One region of the Kitasatospora sp. CB02891 genome, then DNA from elsewhere that is predicted to be linked to it. Evidence: riboswitches for the same ligand, from Rfam matches in the RefSeq annotation. Region 1 holds a riboswitch; the other holds the start of a gene.
What was found. Region 1 has a riboswitch for cobalamin ahead of cobN (cobaltochelatase subunit CobN). Riboswitches for the same ligand answer to the same signal wherever they lie in the genome.

Region 2: another riboswitch for cobalamin. It lies ahead of CG736_RS14880 (prenyltransferase/squalene oxidase repeat-containing protein); the one in region 1 lies ahead of cobN (cobaltochelatase subunit CobN).

Annotation. Positions count from the first base shown of each region.
Region 1 is NZ_NNBO01000001.1:967,286-972,257, reverse strand. It holds gene cobN (cobaltochelatase subunit CobN) at 1-1,815, opposite strand, end outside; cobalamin riboswitch at 1,985-2,123, opposite strand; gene CG736_RS36820 (hypothetical protein) at 2,317-3,672, shown strand; gene CG736_RS04580 (precorrin-8X methylmutase) at 3,669-4,295, shown strand; gene CG736_RS04575 (precorrin-2 C(20)-methyltransferase) at 4,292-4,972, shown strand, end outside.
Region 2 is NZ_NNBO01000005.1:471,235-476,206, reverse strand. It holds gene CG736_RS14900 (CbtA family protein) at 1-430, opposite strand, end outside; gene CG736_RS14895 (CbtB-domain containing protein) at 465-683, opposite strand; gene CG736_RS14890 (histidine phosphatase family protein) at 935-1,510, shown strand; gene CG736_RS14885 (prenyltransferase/squalene oxidase repeat-containing protein) at 1,498-2,898, opposite strand; cobalamin riboswitch at 3,009-3,157, opposite strand; cobalamin riboswitch at 3,288-3,421, shown strand; gene CG736_RS14880 (prenyltransferase/squalene oxidase repeat-containing protein) at 3,522-4,972, shown strand, end outside.

The sequences.
Region 1 (4,972 bases):
GTGCTCGTCCAGCAGCTGCTCCAGGCGCGCGATGTCGCCGTACGAATCGGCGCGGGCCATCGGCGGCACCAGGTGGTCGACCAGCGTGGCGTGCGCCCGGCGCTTGGCCTGGGTGCCCTCGCCCGGGTCGTTCACCAGGAACGGGTAGACCAGCGGGAGATCGCCGAGCGCCGCGTCCGGGCCGCACTCCGCCGAAAGCGCCGCCGTCTTGCCCGGCAGCCACTCCAGGTTGCCGTGCTTGCCCAGGTGCACCACCGCGTGCGCACCGAACCCGCCGTCCTCCTGCGCCGCCGCGATCCAGCGGTACGCCGCCAGGTAGTGGTGGCTCGGCGGCAGGTCCGGGTCGTGGTAGATCGCCACCGGGTTCTCGCCGAACCCGCGCGGCGGCTGGACGAGGACCAGCAGGTTGCCGGAGCGCAGACCCGCCAGCACCAGGTCGCCGTCCGGGTTCTGCGAACGGTCCACGTACAGCTCGCCCGGCGCCGGACCCCAGTGCTCCTCCACCTGCTCGCGCAGCGCGGCCGGGAGCGTGGCGTACCAGCGCCGGTAGTCGGCGGCCGGGATGCGCACTGGGTTGCGGGCCAGCTGCTCCTCCGTCAGCCACGCCTGGTCGTAGCCGCCCGCCTCGATCAGCGCGTGGATCAGCGCGTCGCCGTCGTGCTGGTGCTCGGTCTCGGTGTGCAGACCGGGCAGGCTGTCGCCCAGGTCCATGCCCTCCGCGCGCAGCCGCTCCAGCAGCCGGATCGCCGACGCCGGGGTGTCCAGGCCGACCGCGTTGCCCACCCGGGCATGCTTGGTCGGATAAGCCGACAGGACCAGTGCCAGGCGGCGCTCGGACGCCGGAGTGTGCCGCAGCCGGGCGTGCCGCACCGCGATGCCCGCGACCCGCGACGCACGTTCCGGGTCCGCCGCGTACACCGTGAGCCCGTCCTGGTCGACCTCCTTGAAGGAGAACGGAACGGTGATCAGCCGGCCGTCGAACTCCGGGACGGCGACCTGCGTCGCCGTGTCCAACGGCGACAGCCCGTCGTCGCTGCCCTCCCACTGCGCCCGCGACCAGGTCAGGCACAGCGCTTGCAGGATCGGCCGGTCCAACGCCGCCAACGCGCCCGCGTCCCAGGCCTCTTCGTCACCACCGGCCTGCGCGTCGGCCGGCCGGGTGCCGCCCGCCGCCAGCACCGTCGTCACGATCACGTCGGCCGCGCCCAGCTCCGCCAGCAGCTCCGGCTCCGCACCGCGCAGCGACGCGCAGAAGTACGCCCGGGCCTGCGCGCCCTCCGCCTCGATCGCCCGGCAGAGCGTCTCCACGAACGCCGTGTTGCCGCTCATGTGGTGCGCCCGGTAGTACAGCACCGCGACGGAAGGCCCCTCCGACGAGTGCGCGGTGCGCTCCAGCGGACCCCAGGACGGGGCCGACGCCGGCGGCGCGAAACCGTGACCGGTCAGCAGCACCGTGTCCGACAGGAACGCGCCCAGCTCCGCCAGGTTCGCCGGACCGCCGTGCGCCAAGTACGCGTGCGCCTCCGCGGCGATGCCCGCCGGCACCGTCGACAACTCCATCAACTGGGCGTCCGGCGCCTGCTCGCCCGTCAGCACCACCACCGGACGCGGCCCCGCGAGCAGCGCGTCCAGACCCTCCTGCCAGGCCCGGCGCCCACCCAGCAGCCGCACCACCACCAGCTCGACGCCGTCCAGCAGTTCGGGCAGCCCGGCCGGATCCAGCCGGGCCGGATTGCCCCACCGGAACCGCACCGGACCGTTCGACGCCCGGGCACTCAGCAGGTCCGTGTCGGACGTGGACAGCAGCAGGATCATGCGAAAGCCCTCCCGGGCGTCTCGGACAGCGCGGACAACCCGGTCGTGGGAGCACAGGTGCGATCGAGGACGCGGAAGGGCCCGACGGGGACAGAGCCCACGGGCACCCGCCAGGATGCGGGCATGCGACGGCGCATGGCACGGACCTTCCTCGGGGTCCTCGCCCCGGGCAGTGGAGGACGGCCGGAGTTCCTGGCTCCCACGGCTCACTGAGCCGCGGTCACAGTGGCGGGACCGCACCGGATTCTCACCGGACTTCCTCCGCTGTGCCGTCGCTGGCAGCGGACACCCCGAAAGGCGCCCGGGACGCCTCGAAAGGCACCCGCCAGCATCGTACGGGTTGACGGCGCATCGGGGGAGTGTGACCTGCGACGCGCCCCCGATCCGATCCGCGCCGACCCCGGAACCCCACGCTGAGCTGGGCATTCGCCGGGCCCACGACACCGGAGGTCGACACTCGGGGCAGTGGCGCGACCCGCCGCCATGGGTATGCTCGCCGCCATGCCACCCACACCCGACGCCTTCGCGGCACCCTTCGTCGGGCCCGACCGAGGCCGCGCCGACGCCTGCCCCGGCGCGCTCCGCCTGCACCTCGCCGAGGACGGCCACCTCGCCCGACTCCGGCTGCCCGGCGGTTACTTGACGTACCGTCAGCTGCTGGTGCTGGCCGACGCGGCCGACGCGCTCGGCGACGGCGAGGTCGAGATCACCTCCCGCGGCAACCTCCAACTGCGCGGCCTGCGCGAGCAGTGCGCCGCCGACCTCGCCGAACGGCTGCGCGCCGTCGGCCTGCTGCCCTCCGACACCCACGAACGCGTCCGCAACATCGCGGCCTCGCCCCTGGCCGGCCTGGACGGACGCGGCCGCCCTGACGTCGATCTGCCGCGCTGGGTAAGGGAGTTGGACGCCGCCCTGTGCGCCGCGCCGTGGGCCGCCCGGCTCTCCGGCAAATTCCTGTTCGCCCTGGACGACGGCCGCGGCGACATCGCCGCCCTCGACGCCGATGTGACCTTGATCGCAGTCGGCGACGGGCGCGCCCTGCTGCGCCTCGGCCGCGCCCGCACCGGAACCGTCGTCGACCACCCCGTGCCCGCCGCGCTCGCCGCCGCCCGGCACTTCCTCGACCTGGCCGCCGGACGCGCCTGGCACCTGCGCGAAGTGCAGGCCGAGCTGCCCGACGGAGAGGTGGCGCTGCCGCGCTTCGCCGGCGAGCGGCCGCTGCTGGGCGCGGTCGGTGACGCCGCCTCGGTCGGGCTGCGGTTCGGGCGGGCGAGCAGCGCGCAGTGGCGGCTGCTGGCGGACGCGCTCGGACCGGACGGTGCGGGTGGCGGCGGAGGCGGGAGCGTGCGGCTCACCCCGTGGCGCGGCGTCGTCGTGCCCGGGGCCGGGGCCCAGTGGCTGCCGCGGCTCGCCGACGCGGGCTTCCAGGTGGAGTCCGGCGGCCCCTGGGAAGGCGTCAGCGCCTGCACCGGCCTGCCCGGTTGCGGGAAAGCGCTTGCCGACGTCCGTGCGCAGGCCGCCCGGGCGATCGCCGCCGCCCCCGCCGAAGGCCTGCCCGTGCACTGGTCCGGCTGCGAACGCCGCTGCGGGCACCCCGCCGGACGCTGGGTCGACGTGCTGGCCACCGCCACCGGACACCGCGTCACCGTGGACGGCCGCGTCCGCGAGACGCCGTGGCCGGTGGCGTCCGGGCAGGGGGCGACCGGGAACGGCCCGACCGGGAACGGCCCGACCGGGAATGACACGACCGGGAATGGCCCGACCGGGGACGGCCCGGCCGAGAACGACACGACCGAGAACGACCTCGCCGAGGCAGTCGCCGAGGCGCGCAATGCCGACTGGCGGAGGACCGCATGATCGACTACGAGAAGGACGGCGCGGCCATCTACCGCCAGTCCTTCGCCACCATCCGCGCCGAGGCCGACCTCGCCGCGCTGCCCGCCGACGTGGCCCAGGTCGCGGTGCGGATGATCCACGCCTGCGGCATGACCGACCTGGTCGAGGACCTGTTGTGGTCGCCGAACGTGGTCGCCGACGCCCGGCGCGCCCTGCACGCCGGTGCGCCGATCCTGTGCGACGTCAACATGGTGGCCAGCGGGGTGACCCGCAAGCGGCTGCCCGCCGACAACGAGGTGATCTGCACCCTCACCGACCCGTCGGTGCCCGAACTGGCCCGCGCCATGGGCACCACCCGCAGCGCCGCCGCCATGGAACTCTGGCTGCCCCGCCTGGAGGGCGCCGTGGTCGCCGTCGGCAACGCACCCACCTCGCTGTTCCGCCTGCTGGAGCTGATCGAGGCCGGTGCGCCCCGACCCGCCGCCGTGATCGGCGTCCCGGTCGGCTTCATCGGCGCCGCCGAGTCCAAGCAGGCCCTGGCCGAACACCCGGCCGCACTGGAACACCTGGTGGTCCGGGGCCGCCGGGGCGGCAGCGCGATAGCCGCTGCCGCGATCAACGCGATTGCGAGCGAACAGGAATGACGGACCGTCAGGAAACCTCCTCGGCGACCACCGGCCGGCTCTACGGCGTCGGCGTCGGACCGGGCGACCCGTCGCTGATCACGGTGCGCGCCGCCGAACTCATCGGCCGGGCCGACGTCATCGCCTACCACTGCGCGCGGCACGGCCGTTCGCACGCCCGAGCCATCGCCGAGCGCTATCTGACGGGCAGTCAGCTGGAGGAGCGGCTGATGTACCCCGTCACGGTGGAGACCACCGACCACCCCGGCGGCTACCGGGGCGCGCTGGACGACTTCTACCAGGAGGCGTCCGAGCGGCTCGCCGCCCACCTCGACGCCGGGCGCACCGTCGTCGTCCTCGCCGAGGGCGACCCGCTGTTCTACGGCTCGTACCAGCACATGCACAAGCGCCTCGCGCACCGCTACCCCACCGAGGTGGTGCCCGGCGTCACCTCGATCAGCGCCGCCGCCGCCCGCCTGGGCACCCCGCTGGTGGAGGCCGAGGAGGTGCTGACGATCATTCCCGGCACCCTGCCGGAGGAGGAGCTGACCGCGCGCCTCGCCGCCACCGACTCCGCCGTCGTCATGAAGCTCGGCCGGACCTTCCCCACTGTGCGCCGCGCCCTGGAGCGGGCCGGACGCCTGGACGAGGCCCGGTACGTCGAGCGCGCCACCATGGACGGCGAACGCACCGGCCTG
Region 2 (4,972 bases), on a different contig from region 1:
GCATCATCAGGAAGTACAGGGTGGTGCGCTTGCCGATGGTCTCCGGGTCGCCCACCGACGGCGGGTTGGCCGGGTACTTGAGGAACGGGACGAGGTAGACGGCGACCAGTGCCGCGCCGGAGAGCAGCAGGGCGCCGGCCCGGGGGCCGAAGCGGCCGGTGCGGCCGAGGGCGAAGCAGTACGCGAGGGCGGCGATGCCGCCGAGCGCGAGGCCGTAGATCAGGATGCCGGTGGCCAGGCCCGCGGTGGACTGCAGGGTGCGGCTGACCAGTTCCTCGCCGTGCTCGTGGCTGTGGGAGTCCTCGAAGGCGATCGCCGCGTCGACCCGGGGTTCGCCCAGCAGGTAGGCGACGATCAGGGCGAGGACGCCCGCGCCGAGGCCGGCGAGCATGCCGCGGACCAGGAGGTTCCTGACGGTGTGGGAGTTCATGTGTTCAGTTGCTCGCTTCTTCTGCCGGAGCGGGTCAGTGGCAGGGGAAGCCGAGCAGGTGCCGCCCGTCGTGCACCCACTCGTGCACACTCTCGCCGGAGAGCAGCGAGGTGGCGCCCTGTTCGGCGCCGACGAAGTAGAGCAGGGTGAGCAGCAGGATGCCGAAGAAGGCCGCCCAGGGGGCGATGGCCTTGACGGAGAGGGGGGTGAGGGCCGGCGTGGTGACGGCGGCGGGCGCGATGGGGTGAGCCATGGCGGTGTGACCTCCTTGCGGGAACTCGCGTCCCGGTCGTGTGGAGCAGGAAACGACGGAGGCGGGTCTGACTTCCCCCTGGTCAGGGGTTCACAGTGGCGCGACCGTGCCGGGCTTGCACCGGACTTCCACGCACCGTCGTTGATATGGGGTTGTTCGCCGAGAAGGTACCGTTCCCCGGCACGGCCCGCCAGGGGCGCGGCACTCCGATCCACGATTCGTGGACGGATGATCTTTGGGAGGGTGGGCCTGTGACGGTCCGGGTGATGTTGGTCGCACCGGCGCTCGGCGCGGAGGGCCGCGGCGCCCGGTTCGGTGACGACCTGCCGCTGACGGATGCCGACCTGGCTCCGGCCCGGACGCTGGCCGTGCCCAGGGCGGACCGGGTGCTGTCGGCCCCGTCGCCGCGCTGCCGGCAGAGCGCCGGGGCGCTGGACCTGATGCCGGCGGACGAGCCCTGTCTCGCCGACCTGGATCCGGGTGCCTGGCGCGGCCGTCCGCTGGCCGAACTCGCGGCTGCCGAACCGGAGTCGATCGCCGCTTGGCTGTCCGACCCCGGTTTCGCCCCGCCCGGCGGGGAGTCCGTCGGCGCGCTGCTGGCCCGGGTCGGCGGCTGGCTGGACGCGCTGCCCGCCGACACCGGCCGCGTGCTCGCCGTGGCCGAGCCGGCCGTTGTCCGGGCCGCCGTGGTGCACGCCCTCGCCCTGCCGCCCGCCGCGTTCTGGCGGCTGGACGTCGCCCCGCTCACCGTCACCTCGCTCAGCGGGCGCGCCGCGCGCTGGAACCTGCGCTGCGGCGCGCCGCTGATGCCGCGTCAGCTGCCGTAGCGCAGGGAGACGGTGTCGCCGGCGTTGACGGTGGTGGCCCTGGTGGCGGTGGCGGCGGTGCCGTTGTCGAGGCGGACCTTCCAGCTGTTGGCGCCCGCGTTGGCGGTGCCGTTGACGGCGGTGATCGCGCCGCTGCCGCTGGACGGCGTGACGCCGGTGACGCAGCCGCTGGGGGTGGCGGTGGCGGCGGCGTCCAGGACGGCGCCGAGGGTGGTGGTGGAGCCGGTCGGGGTGAGGGTGACGGCGCAGACCTTGAGGTTTCCGGTGCCGTTGTCGACGGTGAGGGCGATCCGGGCGGCGGTGCCGGAGGTGAATGCCGTGGTGGCGACCCAGGTGGGGGCGCCGGAGGTGACGGGGGTGGGCGGGGTGGCGGTGAAGCCGCCGCCGGCCACCGCGCGCAGGCCGTCGACCGAGGCGTACGCGGACGGCGTGGTGTCGGTGGACTGGTACTTGAAGCCGCCGCCGGGGTTGAACTGCTGGGCGATCAGGTAGTCGACGGGGGTCTTGCCGCTGCCGCTGGTGAAGGCGGCGCCCTGCGGGTTGATGCCGCAGGCGTTCAGCCCGGAGACCGCCCAGCCGTTGGAGTCTGTGTTGGGGCCCCACATGGCGGCGAACGAGCCGTTGGCGTTCAGGTTGGCGGCCAGGAAGCTCGCGGCGGAGGTGATCGCGCTGTCGGTGCTGGGCACGCCGGCGGCGCACAGCGAGGCCATCGCGGCGCCGGTCATGTCGATGTCCGAGGCCTGGGCGAGCGCGGTCGGGTCGCCGGCGGCCTTGCTGTAGTTCCAGCCGCCGTCGGTGTGCTGGTTGGCGCGGACGGCGGCGGCCGAGGCGTCCAGCAGTGTCTGCGGGACACGCTGGCTCCCGCTCTGGGTACGGGCGTTGCCGAGCGCGAGCAGACCGAAGACGGTGCCGTTGAAGTTGCCGGACGGCCCCCAGTAGCCGGGTTCGGCGCTCTGCCAGTACGCGGCGAGGTCGGCGATCAGGTTGCGGCCTGCGCCGACCCGGGCCGGGTCGATGCCCGCGGCGTAGGAGTTGAGGATGGCCCGCTCGTAGTCGGTGACGACCGGGGACGCGCCGGGCCAGGTGGCGGCGGCGAGTTGGCCGCGGTAGACGGTGCGGGCGTTCTTGGCGGGGTCGGCGCCGGGCAGCACGTCCACGGCGGCGGTCCCGGCGGCGGCGAGCGCGCTGAACGCCCACTCGTTGGACAGCCCGCCGGAGGTGACGTAGCTGCCGTCGGCGGCCTGGAGGGTCTTCAGGTAGGCGACGCCGTTGGTCTTCGAAGTGGCGATCTGTGCGGGGGTGGCGGCCTGCGCGGGGACTGCGGTGCCCAGCAGCGCGCCCGCGGCGAGGGCGACGGCGGCCAGGGCGGTGGTGGAACGACGGGTCACAACGGACTCCTTGGGTCGGGGCGCCGACGCGTCCCCGTCGCACCGGCGGAACGCGCTGGCGTCCGGCCGGAGTCCGGGGCGGCCGCCGCCCGGATCGCGTGGGTGGCTTTCGCTCGTGGTGCACGGCCGGCAGGCATTCGGACTCGGGCGTGTGAAGGCCCCTCACCGTTGCGCGTCAGTCCCGGACTCCCACCGGGTTCCCCTGCTCGGCCACCGCGGACGGTACCCCACGCAGCAGGCCGGCCGACAGGGTGACGTACCCGACACGACTCCGGCGAGCCGTCGGTCCTACCGGTCAACCTCCGCCGATCAAGCGGTAGTTGCGCACCACTCCGAGCGCTCCGGGCGCACTTCGACTGGCTGCCGGGCGCGTTGACGCCCCCTCAGCTCACGTGGTCTGATGAACGGGTTTTCCACCTCGGAGGTCAGGGGAAGCCGGTCCGAATCCGGCGCTGACCCGCAACCGTAGCCCTGCCCGTGCGGCGGGGGAGCCGGAATGCCTGCCACCGGGGGTTCGTCAGCACCACATGCGTCGTCGCGGACTACGACGCAGTCGGTACGGGGGCCAGTCCGCCGTCCGCTGCCTTGTCACACCCCGCCACGACCCGATCAGGGAGTCACCGGTGAGGGTCAACCACAGCAGCACCAGCACGCACCCGTCCAGAACCCGTGGCCGCCGCCCGGCCGCCGCCCTGCTCGCGACGCTCGTCGCGGCCGCCACCACCGGCACCCTGCTGCTCGGACACCCGGGCACGGCGGCCGCCGACCCGGTCGAGCAGTGCACCGCCACCACCGGCGCGATCGTCGCGGTCGACTTCTCCCCCTGGGGCGGCGGCCTGGTCCGCGGCTGCGACGCCCACCCGACCACCGGCATGAACCTGCTGCACAACGCCGGGTTCACCACCGCGGGCACCGTGCACGACGGCCCCGGCTTCATCTGCCGGATCGGCACCGGTGCGTTCGCCACCGGCACCCAGTACCCGACCGCCGCCACCGAACCCTGCACCACTACCCCGCAGGGCAGCGCCTACTGGTCGTACTGGATCGCCGAACCCGGCGCCACCGCCTGGACGTACAGCCGCTTCGGCGCCGACGGCCAGAAGCCGAAGGCCGGCGAGGTCGAGGCCTGGGTGTACGGCGCGACCGACCTCGGCGGGACCACCGGCGGGCCGAAGTTCACCCCGGACGAGGTGCGGGCGAAGAACGCCGCCAGCCCGTCCCCGTCCCCGTCGCCCAGTGCGAGCGGCGGCCCCTCCGGCAGCCCGAGCCCGTCGCCCGGCGGGAGTTCGGGCACCGGCGCCCCGCCCGGCCGCACCGCCGATCCGGCTGCCGCCGCGGCCTGGCTGGCGGCGCAGCTGACGGACGGCGACCACATGGAGAACTGGGCGTTCGAGGGCCCGGACTTCCCGCGGACCGCGCTGACCGCGCTCTCGCTGGCCGGCTCCGGCACCCAGGACGCGGCGCTGCGCAAGGTCGCCGCGTTCCTGGCCGCACACGCCGACGCGTTCCTGTTCCCGAACGGCGCGTCGGCCGGCGCCGCGCCCGACGCCCGGGCCGCCGCGCTGCTGGCGCTGGTCGCCGAGGCCACCGGGGGCGACCCGCGCTCGTTCGGCGGCCGCGACCTGGTCGCGGCGCTCACCGACCACGTCTGCGACGCCGCCGGGCAGGGCGGGAAGTGCAGCGCCGCCGGGGACTTCCAGGGCGCGGCCAACCCGTGGACGCAGGCGATGGGCGTGATCGCGCTGGCCCGCGCCGGGGTCGTCCCGGCGCCCGCCGTGCTGGACCGGTTCGCCGGGGTGCAGTGCGCCGACGGCGGCTTCGCCGGCACGCTGATCCGCCCCGGCCAGTACTGCGAGTCCGACCCGCTGTCCACCGCCGAGACCGTGATCGCGCTGCGACTGGCGGGCGGCCACCAGCCGGTGGCCGACCGCGGGGTGGCCTGGCTGACCGCCCAGCAGGGGGCCGACGGCGCGTTCGTGCCGTACGCGGGCGCTTCCCCCGAGACCCTGTCCACCGCCGTCGCGGCTCAGGCCCTGCACGCTGCCGGGCGCACCGCCGAGGCCGACCGGGCCAC